3 regions of the Acidovorax sp. GW458-11-26-14-TSB4 genome follow, and region 1 is predicted to be linked to each of the others. Evidence: predicted binding sites of a transcription regulator. Region 1 holds the regulator's gene; each other region holds the start of a gene.

Region 1 (5,327 bases):
GCACGGTTCTGCGCCTCCAGCAACTGGCGCCGGCGGGCGGCGGCTTCATCCACCGCGGCGTCCGTTGGCGTGGCCAGCGGCGCCGGGGCCGTCGCCTCCCGCACGGCGCCTGGAGCGTCGGCGGGCTGCGCCTCGCCGGGGTTGCCCACCAGCGGCAGGGGCAGCTCGCGCAGGTCGGGGTCGCTTTTCTTGGGAACGTAGCGCACCTCGGTCAGCCCCAGTTCGCGCAAGGTGGCAATCTGTTCGGCCGACGCCACCCGGAAGCTGCTCACCGGAAACGGATGGTGCATCCAGCCCAGGTCGAGCTGGATGTACATGCCGATGCGCAGCTGGCGGATATCGATGAGGACGGAGGAATTCACACTAAGGGCATACGTGAGGAAGCATGGCGGCATCTCTGCCACCATTGGTTACACCCATTATCTCCAGTTCTGGACGCATGTCTTGTCCCCCTGTGTCATAGGACATACCCATGGTCACAGGGCTCCGCGAGGCATCGGCCTTTTTACCCTCTGGTAAAAACCCTGCCCCTGGAAGCGGGCCGGAGCGAGGTGCCACGCAAACCCGGTGGCCACGCGCATGCGTAGAAATACGTAGGAGCCACAAAACAACAATTTTTCCGCCCGGACGCGGGCGCGGGCGCGTCCCGCAGCTGTTTCACCGGCACCACAGCGACGGCTTGACGACCAGGTCCATCCACAGCGCCCAGCCGGCCGCTGCGCACAGCAGCCCCCCGGCCACGCGCGTGCCCCAGTCGGCCCGCGCCTGGTTGATGCGGCTGCGCAGCCGCGCCCACAACCAGGGCCCTCCCACCAGCCACAGGCCGCTGCCCAGGGCAAACAAGGCCATGGTGGCAGCCCCCTGCACCGGCCCGCCGCTGAGCGCGGCCACCAGCAGCGCCGAATACAGCAGTCCGCAGGGCATGAGCGCCCAGAGCAATCCGGCAGCCCCCACGCCACCCGCCCCCGCCGTGAGCGGCCGCACGCGCTGCCACACGCCACGCCCCAGATGCTCCACCCAGGCCGGCTGGCGCGCCTGCGCCAGCAGCAGCACACCCCAGGCCATCACAGCCAGGTGCAGAAAGGTCCACACCGGCTGCAGGGCCGCCGTGCGCTGGGTGAGCCAGGCCAGGCTGCCCATGGCCAGGGCCGCCACCACGCCCAGGCCCGCATAGCCCAGCACCCGCCCGCCATGGAAGGCCACGAGCCGCCCCAGGGCCGGCGAGGTACCTGGCTGGGCAAGCCCTGCCCCACCCGTCCCGGCCCAGCGCACGGGCTGCTCGCCCGATCCACCCTGCCCCACCAGCGCCCCGCAAGGTGCAGCGCACATGGCCAGGCAGTGCGGGCCACCGGCCAGGCCCATGAGCAGCGCGGTCCAGCCCAGCGTGGCGAGCATGGTCAGATGATCCGGGAGAACCGGGCGCGGTTGCGGTCCGCCTGCAAATAGCGGTCGAACACCATGGCGATGCCGCGCACGAAGAACCAGCCCATGGGGGTGACGGTGATGCCCTCCTCGGTCACGCTCACCAGGCCCTGCTCCTGCAGACCGGCCAGTTGGGTGAGCTCGGCCGAAAAGGTGCGGCGAAAGTCGATCAGCCAACCCGCCTCGATGGACTCGAAGAACAGCTCGCCCTGGCACATCAGCGCCATGATGACGGCGCGGCGCACCAGATCGTCGCGGTTCAGCGCCAGGCCGCGCACCACGGGCAGGCGGCCCTGGTCCAGCAGGTCGTAGTACTCGTCCAGGGTCTTGGCGTTCTGGCTGTAGGTGGCGCCCACCCGGCCGATGGCCGAGACCCCCAAGGCGATCAGGTCGCAATCAGGCTGCGTGCTGTAGCCCTGGAAGTTGCGGTGCAGCCGCCCCTGGCGCTTGGCCACCGCCAGTGCATCGGTGGGCAGCGCGAAATGGTCCATGCCCACATACACATAGCCCGCATCCATGAACTGCTGCAGCGAGCGCGACAGCATGGCCACCTTGGAGGGCGCCGCCGGCAGCTCGGCCTGCACGATGCGCCGCTGCGGCTTGAAGCGCTCGGGCAGGTGGGCATAGGCATACAGGGCAATGCGGTCGGGCCGCAGCGCCTTGACCTGCTCCAGCGTGCGATCAAAGGACTCGGGCGTCTGGCGCGGCAGTCCATAGATCAGGTCCACATTGACCGACTCGAAGCCCAGGCTGCGCGCCGCTTCGACCAGCGCGAACACCTGCGCGGCCGGCTGCATGCGGTGCACAGCCCTCTGCACGTCGGCGTCGAAATCCTGCACGCCAAAGCTCAGGCGGTTGAAGCCCAGCTCGGCCAGCACGGCCAGGCGCTCGGCCGTCACGGTGCGCGGGTCCACCTCGATGGAGTACTCGCCACCCGGTGCAAAGGCAAAGCTGCGCTTGAGCACGGCCATCAGCTCGCGCAGCTTGTCATCCGACAGAAAGGTGGGCGTGCCCCCGCCCAGGTGCAGCTGGCTCACCACCTGGCCGGTGCCGCAGTGGGCCGTGTGCAGTTCCACCTCGCGCGCCAGGTAGCGCAGGTACACATCGCCCCGGTCGTGGTGCTTGGTGATGATCTTGTTGCAGGCGCAGTAGTAGCACAGCGACTCGCAGAACGGAATGTGCACGTACAGCGACAGCGGCAGCGCCTTGCCCGGCGTGCCGGCCTTGCGCTGGTCCAGGGCCAGCACATAGTCGTTCTCACCAAAAGCCTCCACGAAGCGGTCGGCCGTGGGGTAGGAGGTATAACGGGGGCCCGGCACGTCGAAACGGGTCAGGAGTTCGGGCGTCACAGCGGTCATTTCGGGGGAATTCCTTATTGAGAACCTGCTGACGCCTTATTTCGGGTCGCGTTGGGGTGCAATCGGGATGAGTGCGGGTGCAAGGTGCGCCGCATGGGCCCATGCCCATGCAAGCGACTTGCGCCCACAATCGCCCGATTTCACCCCAACCCCTCGGGCAAGTGCCTTGTCAGGCGGTCTGCGTCGTTGCAGCGCTTGCCAATAGCTGAACTATTGGCTGCGCACTGCGCCTAGCAACCCATCCTGACAAGGTACTTGCGCGACCCGAAATAAGGCGTCAGCAGGTTCTTATGAACTTTGCCGCAGCTCCCGTCCCCCGTCCTTGACCTGGATCAAGTGTTGAAAGGCCCACAGGGCCCACAATTTGATGCATGTCAGCCACCACCACGCTCCACCCTGCGGATGCGATCCGTTCGCTCCCCCAACCTGTTGCTGCTGCGCCCATGAACCCGCTCACCATCAAAGTCGCCTGCTCCAACTGCAACCTGCGCGAACTGTGCATGCCCGTGGGCCTGAACGACGCGCAGCTGGAACGCATCGATGAGATCGTGGCCACGCGGCGCAAGGTCAAGCGCGGAGGCACGCTGTTCCGCAATGGCGAGACCTTCACCTCGCTGTACGCCATCCGCACCGGCTTCTTCAAGACCTGTGTGGCGACCGAGGACGGGCGCGACCAGGTGACGGGCTTCCAGATGGCGGGGGAGATCATCGGCCTGGACGGCATCGTGAACGACCACCACACCTGCGACGCCGTGGCGCTCGAAGATGCCGAGGTCTGCGTGATGCCGTTTGACCGCATCGAGGAACTCTCGCGCGAGGTCACCGCCCTGCAGCACCATGTGCACAAGATCATGAGCCGCGAGATCGTGCGCGAGCACGGCGTGATGCTGCTGCTGGGCAGCATGCGCGCCGAAGAGCGCCTGGCCGCCTTCCTGCTGAACCTGGTGCAGCGCCTGCATGCGCGCGGGTTCTCGCAGTCGGAGCTGGTGCTGCGCATGACGCGCGAGGAAATCGGCAGCTACCTGGGCCTCAAGCTCGAAACCGTGAGCCGCACCTTCTCCAAGTTCGTCGAGGAAGGCATCGTCGAGGTCAAGCAGCGCCATGTGCGCATCCTGGATACGGACGCGCTCAAGCGCATCGTGAACTCGCAGACGTGTAGCTGAGCCGTCAGGCGTTCAAGCCTGGACCTGCAGGCGGGCCAGCACCTCGGTCTTGCCGCTGCGGTCGGCCCGCAGGATCAGCGCCTCGCCCGAGCTGGTGTTGCTGCTGGCCAGATCGGACAGCACGAACATGTGCGTGAACCAGGCCTCGAAGCTACCGCCCCGTGCCGAGGCGGCCACCAGCGCCTGGCGCAGCTCGCGCAGGTGGCTGGTACCGGTGGTCTCCGGCGCGCCGCGCGGCGAGCCCAGCGCGGGCCACACCTGGGGCGCGGCGAATGCCAGCGTGGCACTGTCGATGCAGCGGCACCACGGGCTCGAAAGCACCTTGGCCGGCTGCAGCTGGCGCTCCTTGAACCACGCCCCCGTGCGCCGCGCCTGCTCGCGCCCCTCTTCGCTGAGGTTGCGCTGCGTGCTGCAGTCGCCTAGGCGAAACCCCGGTGGATCGAAGGTGCCGGGCGCCAGCGCATGGCGGAATGCGGCCACCACCCCGCCCTTGCGCAGCAGGGCCTCGGCCTCGGTGTCCTGGGCGGCCCAGGCATGCAGCGTGGTCCACGCCAGCCCTGCGCCCAGCAGGGCGCGCCGGCCAACCACCGCCTCAGGCTGCGGGCTGGAAGGCATAGCCATTGCCCGATACAGCCATGCGCCCGAATGCCGGGAACGGGAAGTGGAAGCCCCCCAGCATGGCATTGCTGGCGGTAATGCGCTGGAACACCTCGCGCCGCACCTTGCGCGCGGCCTCGGCGTCCATGTCGAAGGTCACGGCCCAGTCAGGGTTGCGTGCGAACAGGGCCGGCACATTGGTCAGGTCGGCCACGTAAAAGAAGTTCTGGCCGGCGGACTTGAGCTCGAACAGGGTGTGGCCCGGCGTGTGCCCGTAGGCCGCCACGGACTGGATGCCTGGCGCCACTTCGGTGCCCGCGCCGAACTGCACCAGCGTGTCGGCCGGCATGGTTGCAAAAGTGCGGCGCACGTTCTCGAAGGCGCCCTTCATGCCTGCAGGGGCGGCCGCCATGCGGGCATCGTCCATCCAGAAGGCATGCTCGGCAGCCGGCACCAGCACCTTGGCCTTGGGGAAGGTCAGCGCGCCCGCCTTGTTGCGAATGCCGTTGATGTGGTCGCCGTGGTAGTGGCTGATGAGCACGGTGTCGATGTCATCGGCCTTCAGGCCTGCAGCGGCCAGGCTTTCCAGCAGCTTGCCGGTGGTAGGCCCGCCGAACTCGCCCAGGCCCGTGTCGATCAGGATCTTGCGCCCGCCTGCGACCACCAGGAAGGGGGTGTAGGGCACGTCGATGTAGTCCGTGGGCAGGCCCTGCGAGGTGAGCAGCGCGCGCACTTCGGCCAGCGGCGCGTTCTTCACGAACTCCTCGCCCAGCGGGCGGCGCGTGAT
Region 2 (5,327 bases), on a different contig from region 1:
GTAGAACAGGGTGTCCATGGCCGTGGCCAGCGCCGCCGCACCCGGCGTGTTGGCCGGGATGCTGGTACCCAGGAAGTTGACCGCCAGGTTCGAGTGCAGCGAGGCATTGAGCGACATGGGCAGCCGCGTGAACGCCGTGTTGGGCACCGTGCGGGTGGTGCCCGGCACGGTACCCTGCTGGTTCAGCGACTGGTTGTAGTCGTAGCCTGTGAACACGCGCGCCAGATTGGTCACGTCGGACTGGCTGTAGCTTTCGATCGGCTGGCCCGAGCCGTCGCGGCGCACGGTGCCGTCGATGTTGAGCATGACCAGCCCGATGGACATGAGCTGCATGACTTCGCGCGCATAGTTCTCGTCCGGCTGGCGGCCCGTGGCCGCGTTTTCCTTCTGGTTGCCGCGGGTGTTGAGGTAGTAGCCCATGGCCGGGTTCAGCGACACGTCCTGCAGCAGGTTGCGGAAGTTGCCGAAGGAATGGAAGACCAGCGTGTCCCAGTAGTGCGCGATGCCGTGGCTGCGCCAGTTGAAGTCCAGGCCCGAGAGCGAGACCACGAAGATCTCCGACAGCGCCAGCGCGACACGCTTGCGCAGGCTGTCGGGCGAGGTCATGAGCTGCGACCAGATCATGCAGTCGCCCGGGTAGGTGTTGTCGTAGTAGGCGGTGGAATTGTCGACCGTGGCATAGCCGCGCTGGTTGAGCCACTCCCAGCCCGAGATGCCGATGGGCGCGTTGAACTGAGAATTCAGCCAGGCCTCGAATCCGATGGAGCGGACCGTGGCGATGTCCTGCGTGCTGGCCGCAAAGCCCGCCTGCAGCAGGAAGCGCGCGGCCTCTGGGTCGTTGAGCGGCCGGCCGCTGGAGAACACCGCGTCGCCAAAGCTGGCCAGCGAGCCGACGTTGACCACCGCGTTGTTGCTGGCCGGGCCGAGCACCACGACGTTGCCCTGGTACACACCCAGGTAGGTGCGCGTGCCTGGGTAATAGCGGAACACCAGCGTGCCGCTGGTCACGGTGCCCTGGTGGGAGTCGAAGAACTGCGGGAACACCATCTCCGCCCAGTCCATCAGTTCGTCGGGCGTGGGGGTGCGGGTCGCCGCCTGGTTCGACCGGTACGAGCCGGTGCCGCCCATGTCGCCCAGCAGCGGCATGCTGGGCGCGTTGTCGGCCTGCCGGAGCGCCGGAGGGGCTTCGGCTTCGGCCTCGCCACCGCCGCAGGCAGCGAGGGCTGCGCTGGCAGCGGCAGCCGCCGAGACCCGGAGCCAGGGCGAGCCCACGGAATCCGGTGCACTTGGCGCTGCATCGGCGGGCGACAAGGAGGACGGTGCGTGCGCGGGCAGAGGTGTTGCCAGCGCCGCATCGGTAGCTTCGTGGGCGTGTGTCATAGCGACTTTTGTGAAGATTTGTAGAGAAGTGTAGGCAACCTCCTACAAAACTGGCATTCCCTACTCGCCAGTAAGCGTTACCAAAAGAAACGCGCCGGCGCCTCCACAGTGAGCGGTTGGCATTTTTCGATGCATTGCCGCAACACCCGCTTTTCCGGCGATCACACACTCCCGAGGCGCCTTAGCGGGTGGTTGTCCGGCATGCCAGTAGTCCTGCGCCGACGCCGGGTCCACGGTACGGACTACGCGCCCGGGTGCACCCCGTTCTTACAGTCACTCCATCGCATCACGCAAATGTTCCACGCAATCCGAGTGGATGGCTGAAGCGAAACGTTTGGAGGACGCACCATGAATGAAGACACCATCAAGGGCAACTGGAAGCAGTTCAAAGGCAAGATCACCGAGCAGTGGGGCAAGCTCACCAACGATGACCTGGACGTCATCGATGGCAAGCGCGAACAGTTCCTGGGCAAGCTGCAGGAACGCCAAGGCATTGCCCGCGATGCGGCTGAAAAGCAGCTCAGCGATTGGCAAAGCCGCCATCCCGACTTCCGCTTCAACGACTGACTGGATTGTGCTGCACCGTTTGCCAGAACCCTCCAGGGCTTCATGCCCTGCAGTTGGCGGGCACCGGTTGCACATTCTTTCAATACACCCAAAAGATACCCCTGAGACCCGAGGAGAAAACACCATGAAATTCGCCCGCACCCTGATTGCTTCCGTCGCCGCCGGCCTGCTGGCCACCTCCGCAATGGCCATGACCGATGCCGAGTACAAGACCGCCAAGGACAAGATCTCGGCCGACTACAAGGCCGCCAAGACCAACTGCGACACCATGAAGGACAACGCCAAGGACATCTGCGTCAAGGAAGCCAAGGGCGCCGAAAACGTGGCCAAGGCGGAACTCGACGCCCAGCACAAGCCTTCGGACAAGGCCACCAACAAGGCCCGCATGGCACGTGCCGATGCGGACTATGAAGTGGCCAAGGAAAAGTGCGATGACCAGAAGGGCAACGCCAAGGACGTGTGTGTGAAGGATGCCAAGGCCGCCCACACCGCCGCCAAGGAAAACGCCAAGGTGGCCAAGGCCGCCGCCAAGCCTGCCGACAACGCCGCCGAGAAGGGCGCCCAGGTCGCAGAAGCCCGCAAGGACGCTTCGGCGGAAAAGAACGAAGCCAACTACAAGGCTGCCAAGGAACGCTGCGATGCCATGAGCGGTGATGCCAAGTCCAAGTGCGTGGACGACGCCAAGCGCATGTACGGCCAGAGCTGAGCCTGAAGCCACGGATGCCCGCCAGGGGCCCTTGCGGGCCGTGGCTGGCCCCTTGAAGCCCCGCTGCATGCGGGGCTTTGCCATTGGCAGTTCGCACCGCAGTGTCTGACCTGCATCAAGGCCGTGCGTGCGCCGGGCCCCTAAGCTGGCCGTTCGATCCCACGCAAGAACGGAAACGCACATGGCAGCACTGGAATGGTCTGGCGCACTGGCATTGAACCTGCCGCAGATGGATGAAACGCATGAGGAGTTCGTCGAACTCCTGGCACGGGTTGAGGGGGCGGACGATGCGCAGCTGTCGGCCTGCTGGCAGGAACTGGTCGCCCACACCGAGCAGCATTTCGGCATGGAGGACCGTTGGATGGTTGCCACGCGCTTTGCCTCGGGCAACTGCCACAGCATGCAGCACAAGGTGGTGCTGCAGGTCATGCGGGAGGGCGCGGCCCGCGCCGCCCAAGGCGAGCTGCAGGTGCTGCGCATGATGGCAGGAGAACTGGCCCTGTGGTTCCCCCAGCATGCGCAGACCATGGACGCGGCGCTGGCCCTGCACCTGCGCCGCGTGGGCTTCGATGCGGCCACCGGCACCGTGCACCTGCCCGAGGCGCTGCCGGGCGAGCTGGTGCACGGTTGCGGCGGTGCGAGCTGCTCCCCGTCTTCCACAGCGCAGGCCGTTCCCGCCTAGGTCAAAGCTGCTGCGCCGCTGCCGGATGGCGCGGCAGCAGCAGGATGGCCATGTGCCACGACAGGTCGCGCAACGCAGCGCGCAGTGCAGCCGATGCAGGGGGCGCGGCATCGGCCGGCGGACCATAGGCCGCGCGCAGAACGGCCTGCTTGGCCGTGTGCAGCGCCGTCCGGTCATGGGCCAGCAGCGCGGCCAGCAGTTGATCGCGGTGGCGCTGCACGCGGCGGGCCTCGACCTCCGACAGGGGCGGTAGCGGGTGCTGGCTTGCCGGGGCTGCCAGGTGCCGTGCCCAGGCCGATGCCGTGGGCAAGGCTGGGGATGCGCTCGTCATGCGGCACTCCCGGGCTGGTGGCGGGGTGTGGCCAGGCCCGCAGTTGCGGGCGGCATGGCAGGCGGCGGGGTGGATGGCGGCTCGCGGCGCGGTGCCGGCGGGCGCGGCCCACCTGCCGAGGCGTTGAGGCCATACCAGTTCACCTTGCGCGTGAGCACCATCACCGCGGCCAGCACCAGGAAGAGCGCGATCGAGCCGACGACCAGCGCCGTCTGCTCCAATTGCAGCAGCACATAGAGCAGGCCGTAGAGCAGGGCGATGCCGGCACCCAGCGGAATGCCGCGCGCCAGGCTGCCCAGCATGTGGCTCGCGTAGTAGGCCAGCAGCAGCACGCAGGCCGTGGCCGCAATGCCGTAGGACATGCCGAAGGACAGGTGCTCCGACAGGCTCACCAGCAGCAGGAAGAAGCTGCACAGCGCGCTGCCCACGAGAAGGTACTGCACCGGGTGCACGCGCAGCTTCTTCATCAGCTCGAACAGGCCCACCGCCACGAAGGTGAGGGCGATGAACAGCACACCGTACTTGGTGGCGCGGTCGGCCAGGGTGTAGGGGTTCACCGGGTCGATGAAGGCCACGCTGAAGCTGTCGGCGCAGTCGCTTGCGGTGCCGCCGCCCGGGGCGGCGTACTCGGCCGGGCTGTCGTAGCCGTTCACGCAGATGCGCTTGCTGTTGGCGATGTCCTGCTGGGCGGTGGTGGCCAGCGACGACAGGCGCCAGCGCGCGGAGAAGCCATCGTCCTTCACCTCGCGTTCGGAGGGAAGAAACCGCCCCGAGAACGAGGGGTGCGGCCAGCCGCTGGTCATCTGCACCTCGGTACTGCCGCCCAGGGGCACGATGGCCAGGCGCTCCGTGCCCACGAGTTCCAGGTCCAGCGTGGCGGTGAGGCCTGCGGCCTGGCCGCGCACCGACTCGGGCAGGCTGGCGTGCAGGCCGCGCGTGTAGGTGGGGTGGAAGGTGCCGGGCTTGAGCGGCAGCGCCTGCTCGCCCAGCGTGATCTGCGCCATGCGGATGCCGCGCGAATCGCCCACGGCCAGCATCAGGATGGGGGCGCCGCAGTTCATGCGCGAGCCCTTGATGGTGCTTTGCGGCTGCAGGCTGGTGAGCGCGCCCCACTGGGCGGTGATGTGCGACTTGAGGTTGTAGGTGTTGACCTTGTGCAGGCCGCGGGCGCGCTCTTCCATGGCGGCACCGGTGTTCAGCTTGAGCTGTTCGGGCATGGCCGTGAGCAAGAACTCGCGGCGCTGCTCCACCATGCGGCGTTCGTCGCCCTTGCCGGTCTCCACGTCCCAGCTTTCCACGCAGGCGCTGTGGATCATCGGGCCCATCAGCGTCTGCGGACCGGCCAGGCTGTCGGCGATGTTCTGCGCCGTCATGCTGCGGTAGCGCTGGCGGTCGCGCACCACGTCCTCGATCAGGCCCAGCCCGACCATGAGCAGCAGCACGATGGCCGCCAGCCCCACGAGTTTGATGAACAAGGGGTGTTTCAAAGAGTCCTCCACGGTGTGATGAATGTGGAGCCAGTGTTGGCGGCGGGTGTGAGGGGGCGATGAAGTTTGTGAGGTCTGTGTGAAGTGGAGCCGGTGGCAGAATGGTCCTGACGCCCCCCTGGGCGGTGTATCGGAGAGATTGCCATGCGACGCGCTTCCCGCTTCATGCCCCCT
Region 3 (5,327 bases), on a different contig from region 1:
GGTAGCTCACCACGATCTGGATCAGCAGGCAGCCGATGCCCAGGGCGATCAGGCCGGCGCCAATGGCGGCGATGACGAACCAGATCTGCAGCGAGGGGTCTTCGAAGTGGTTGGCACGGCGCGTGACGCCCATCAGGCCCAGCACATACAGCGGCATGAAGGCGACGTAGAAGCCCACCACCCACAGCCAGAACGAGCACAGGCCCCAGAAACGGTCGAGCTTGTAGCCGAAGGCCTTGGGGTACCAGTAGTTGATGCCGGCGAACAGGCCGAACAGCACGCCGCCGATGATCACGTTGTGGAAGTGGGCGATCAGGAACAGGCTGTTGTGCAGCACGAAGTCGGCCGGTGGCACGGCCAGCAGCACGCCGGTCATGCCGCCGATGGCGAAGGTGACCATGAAGGCAACGGTCCACATCATGGGCAGCTCGAAGCGGATGCGGCCCTTGTACATGGTGAACAGCCAGTTGAAGATCTTCGCGCCCGTGGGGATCGAGATGATCATCGTGGTGATGCCGAAGAAGGTGTTCACGCTGGCGCCGGAGCCCATGGTGAAGAAGTGGTGCAGCCACACCAGGTACGACAGGATGGTGATCACGACCGTGGCGTACACCATGGAGGTGTAGCCGAACAGGCGCTTCTTGCAGAACGTGGCCACCACTTCGGAGAAGATGCCGAAGCAGGGCAGGATCAGGATGTAGACCTCAGGGTGGCCCCAGATCCAGATCAGGTTCACGTACAGCATGGCGTTGCCGCCCAGGTCGTTGGTGAAGAAGTTGGTGCCGGCATAGCGGTCCAGCGACATCAGCACCAAGGCTGCGGTGAGTACGGGGAACGAGGCGACGATCAGCGCGTTGGTGCACAGGGCCGTCCAGGTGAAGATGGGCATCTTCATCAGGGCCATGCCGGGTGCGCGCATCTTGATGATGGTCACGATCAGGTTGATGCCCGAGAGCGTGGTGCCCACCCCCGCGATCTGCAGTGCCCAGATGTAGTAGTCCAGCCCCACCCCGGGGTTCTGCGCCCCCAGGTTCGACAGCGCCAGCCAGCCGGCGGTGGAGAACTCGCCCAGGAACAGCGACACCATCACCAGCACGGCACCGGCGGTGGTCATCCAGAAGCTGAAGTTGTTGAGGAACGGGAACGACACGTCGCGCGCGCCGATCTGCAGCGGCACGAGGTAGTTCATGAGGCCCGTGACCAGCGGCATGGCCACGAAAAAGATCATGATCACGCCGTGGGCGGTGAAGATCTGGTCATAGTGGTGCGGCGGCAGGTAGCCCATGTTGTCGCCAAAGGCCATGGCCTGCTGCAGGCGCATCATGAGCGCGTCGGCAAAGCCGCGCAGCAGCATGACCACGCCCAGGATCATGTACATGATGCCGATCTTCTTGTGGTCGATGCTGCAGATCCAGTCGCGCCACAGGGTGCCCCACAGGCGGAACTTGGTGATGGCGGCCAGCACGGCCAGGCCGCCCAGCACGACGCCAATGAAGGTGACCAGCACGATGGGCTCGTGCGCCATGGGTATGGAGTCCCAGGTGATTCGGCCCAGGGCCCAATGCGGTTCGGTTACAACGGGTGAGGTGGACATGGTGTCAGTCTCTTAGGCGCGGATCATTGGCGGGAAAGGGTGCGGTCGTAGACCGTGGCGTGGCGCGCTTCGAGCGCGGCCACGACCTGGCCGGCGTTGTCCACGGTGCACACGTCCTGGGGCAGGTTCAGGCCCATGGCCTTCATGTAGGCCTCGCCACCGCGCTCGTCGATGGACATCATGTGGTGCATGCACATCTTGCCGTCTTCGACGCAGCGGTTGAGCACCTTGTCGTACAGGCCGTCTTCCACGCTGGCAAAGCGCTGCACGGGGTCGCGCTCGCTGGGCTTGACGAGGTTCAGGTAGGTCGCTTTGTCCAGCGCCTTGCCTTCGGTCTTGGCCTTGGCCACCCACTGGTCGAAGTCGCCGGTGCTCAGGCCGTGGAACTTGAAGGTCATGCCCGAGAAGCCCGAGCCGCTGTAGTGCGAGGCGATGCCGGGGTACACGCCGGGCTTGTTGATCACGGCGTTCAGCTCGGTCTGCATGCCGGGCATGGCGTAGATCATGCCGGCCAGATCAGCCACGTAGAAGGCGTTCATCGTGGAGGTGGCCGTGAGCTTGAACAGGATGGGGCGGTCCACCGGGGCGGCCAGCTCATTGACCGTGGCAATGCCCTGCTCGGGGTAGAAGAACAGCCACTTCCAGTCCATGGCCACGACCTGCACCACCATGGGGGTGGCCTGGGCTTCGAGCGGCTTGGTGGCCGAGATGCGGTCCAGCGGGCGGTAGGGGTCGAGCTTGTGGGTGCCGATCCAGGTCAGCGCGCCCAGCGCGATGATGATGAGCAGCGGCACCGTCCAGATCACCAGCTCCAGCGTGGTGGAGTGGTGCCAGTCGGGGTCGTAGTCCTCTTCCGTGTTGGCGGTGTTGTTCTGGCGGTACTTCCAGGCGAACCACAGGGTGAGGGCGATCACCGGCACGATGATGATCAGCATCAGCAAGGTGGCCTGGATGACCATGTGGCCCTGTTGCGAGGCAATATCGCCTGCGGGGTTGAGGACGACAGCCTTGCTGCATCCGGTGAGGCTGGCGGCCAGCGCCGTGAGCGCCACCACAGGCAGCCATGCAGACCCGCGAAGTCGGGGAGGATTTGGCATATGAAAGGACCCAAAGTTGCGTTCGGTGCCTGCTCGGTGTCTCTTTGTGGTTACAAAAAGATTCCCTGCCGGTTCTTAGGGGTAAACGCGAATGACAATTTGGCGCTCAATGTAATAGAGCGTGCGAATTTGTCCATTGGACATTTTGTCCAAGGTCAAGTTTTTGCTCCTGTTTGGTGCTCCCGGTCAATACCGTGAATCCAGGTCAAGGGTTTGTCCTGCATGGCTCTGGGTGAAACCGCACTTGTCGGGGGCTTCGCCTGGGTGTAAAACGTGGGTGTATCAGTTACACAACAAAAGGAGCCCCTGTTCATGAGCAGTACCGCATCTGCCACCTTCCCCTCGATGGGATATGAAGAGAACTCCGCTTCCCTCTCGCATGCAGACACGCATGAGGACGTGACCCCCAGTGAGATCGCCGTCGGCGTGATCATCGGCCGGTCTTCCGAGTACTTCGACTTCTTCGTTTTCGGGATCGCCTGCGTGCTGGTGTTCCCGTCGTTCCTGTTCCCCTTCATGACGCGCCTGGACGGCACGCTGGCGGCCTTTGCGCTGCTGGCCGTGGCTTTCGTGGTGCGCCCCGTGGGCACGGCCATCTCCATGGCCATCCAGCGGCGCTGGGGGCGGGGCACCAAGCTGACGATCTCGCTGTTCCTGCTGGGCGCGTGTACCGTGGGCATGGCCTTCCTGCCGGGCTACCAGAGCATCGGCACCAGTGCCATCGTCGTGCTGCTGCTGCTGCGCATCGGCCAGGGGCTGGCGCTGGGCGGCTCGTGGGATGGCCTGCCGTCGCTGCTGGCGATGTCGGTACCCAAGCACCGCCGCGGCTGGTACGCCATGATCGGCCAGTTGGGCGCGCCCGTGGGCTTTGTGCTGGCGGCCGGCCTGTTCGCCTACCTGTATGCCAACCTCACCGTGCAGGAGTTCCTGGCCTGGGGCTGGCGCTACCCCTTCTTCGTGGCCTTTGCCGTGAATGTGGTGGCCCTGTTCGCACGCCTGCGCCTGGTGGTCGGCCAGTCCTACACCGAGCTGCTGCAGGACCGCGAGCTGCAGCCCGTGCCCGTGCACAACGTGATGCGCGACGAAGGCAGCAACGTGCTTTTGGGCGCCTTTGCGGCACTGGCCAGCTTTGCGCTGTTCCACCTGGTCACCGTGTTCCCGCTGTCGTGGATCACGCTGTATACCGACCAGCCCGTGACCCAGATCCTGGGCGTGCAGATCGTCGGCGCCTTCCTGGCGGCCGGGGCCATCATGGTCTCGGGCTGGCTGTCGGACCACCTGGGCCGGCGCAAGCTGCTGGGCGGCATGGCGGTGTTGATCGGCGTGTTCAGCTTCATGGCGCCGGTGCTGCTCAATTCGGGCGAAGTCGGCAGCACCATGTTCCTGCTGCTGGGCTTTGTGCTGCTGGGCCTTTCGTACGGCCAGGCATCGGGCACGGTGACGGCCAACTTCTCGCCCAAGTACCGCTACACGGGCGCCGCCCTGTCGGCCGACCTGGCCTGGATCATCGGCGCTGCCTTCGCCCCCCTGGTGGCCCTGGGCCTGTCGGCCCAGTTCGGCCTGCTGGCCGTGACGGTGTACCTGCTGTCGGGCGTGGCCTGCACCCTGGGCGCCCTGAACCTGAACCGCCGCATGGAGCGGCGCGACCGATAAGAGCGGCTAACAAAACTCTTCCGGCGTCGTTGCTGCGTCTTGTCGTACTACCCGTACTGCCTGCGACGCATCGCCTGGCCAGAACCGCTTCGCTGAGTTTTGTTCTCCGCTCTCAGGTAGTTACATAAGAGAGAGCGAGGGGCGGGCCCACGGGAGGGCGGCCCCGCTGAGAAGCGATGCAAGAACCCGGTGGCTGCCATGGTGGCCACCGGGTTTTTTGTTGGGCGTCAGGGCTTGCGCCTGGGCGGTTCTTGGCTGCCCCCTGGACAGTCACCGTGAACAGGCCGCCGCGTTACTGGGATGGGACGGACTTGACGCCTTCCAGGATGAAATTGATGGGGATAAGCATCCACATCGGCTCCGCTATGCCATTGCGGCGGCCCGGCTGGTAGCGCCAGCGCATGGCGGCATCCACCGCGGATGCATCGAGTCGGGAAAAGCCGCTGGAGCGGGCGACTTCTGCCTTCAAGGGCGTTCCCTGGGTGTCGATCAATACCTTCACTTCGACACGGCCCTGCTCACCCATTCGCTTGGACAGCACGGGGTACTGCGGCGGTCCGTTGTGGGCCTCGCCGGTTGCCGTAGGTATTCCGGCTGGATCTGCTGGCGACTGGATGTCCTGGGCCACCGAGATGCCGCAGCAGGCGACCCAGCCTGCAAAGATGTACGCAAGGAGTGGGCAGGGGGGGGCGCTGTAGTGCCATGGGTTCAATGTGCAGGTGCGCCGGTCAGTCCTGCGGCCGGAACCCGATGGTCAGCGAAGGCGGCACGCGCCCGTCCACGTCGCGCGGCAGGGTCTCGGTCTTTTCCAGGGCGCGCAGCACGGCGTCGTCCCAGGCCTTGTTGCCGCTGGACTGCACCAGGCGTTTGCCGACGATGGTGCCGTCGGGCGCCAGGCGCACCTCGACTTCGGCGCGCGGGTTGCCCGAGACGGCGTCGGGGTAGACGATGTTGGGCTTGACCTTGGCGGCCACCTTGCCGCC

What was found. Region 1 encodes FNR, which switches genes on or off when oxygen is low (the NO sensors DNR and NnrR bind a similar motif). Its sites were predicted from a motif close to TTGATNNNNATCAA; they were not measured.
Region 2: the regulator FNR is predicted to act here: its motif matches at 2,759-2,772, upstream of AC07X5_RS03480 (hemerythrin domain-containing protein).
Region 3: the regulator FNR is predicted to act here: its motif matches at 2,837-2,850, upstream of cyoA (ubiquinol oxidase subunit II).

What each region holds. Positions count from the first base shown of each region.
Region 1 covers NZ_JBWKYR010000024.1:18,975-24,301, reverse strand. Annotated here, with positions in the region: gene AC07X5_RS28245 (cyclic di-GMP phosphodiesterase) at 1-362, opposite strand, end outside; gene AC07X5_RS28240 (sulfite exporter TauE/SafE family protein) at 658-1,395, opposite strand; gene hemN (oxygen-independent coproporphyrinogen III oxidase) at 1,398-2,780, opposite strand; gene fnr (fumarate/nitrate reduction transcriptional regulator Fnr) at 3,224-3,943, shown strand; gene AC07X5_RS28225 (histidine phosphatase family protein) at 3,956-4,558, opposite strand; gene AC07X5_RS28220 (MBL fold metallo-hydrolase) at 4,536-5,327, opposite strand, start outside.
Region 2 covers NZ_JBWKYR010000001.1:738,575-743,901, forward strand. Annotated here, with positions in the region: gene AC07X5_RS03465 (DUF1800 domain-containing protein) at 1-1,380, opposite strand, end outside; gene AC07X5_RS03470 (CsbD family protein) at 1,729-1,947, shown strand; gene AC07X5_RS03475 (hypothetical protein) at 2,072-2,653, shown strand; gene AC07X5_RS03480 (hemerythrin domain-containing protein) at 2,835-3,335, shown strand; gene AC07X5_RS03485 (hypothetical protein) at 3,337-3,666, opposite strand; gene creD (cell envelope integrity protein CreD) at 3,663-5,153, opposite strand; gene AC07X5_RS03495 (hypothetical protein) at 5,298-5,327, shown strand, end outside.
Region 3 covers NZ_JBWKYR010000021.1:21,200-26,526, reverse strand. Annotated here, with positions in the region: gene cyoB (cytochrome o ubiquinol oxidase subunit I) at 1-1,594, opposite strand, end outside; gene cyoA (ubiquinol oxidase subunit II) at 1,618-2,691, opposite strand; gene AC07X5_RS27120 (MFS transporter) at 3,004-4,344, shown strand; gene AC07X5_RS27115 (energy transducer TonB) at 4,637-4,972, opposite strand; gene tolA (cell envelope integrity protein TolA) at 5,073-5,327, opposite strand, start outside.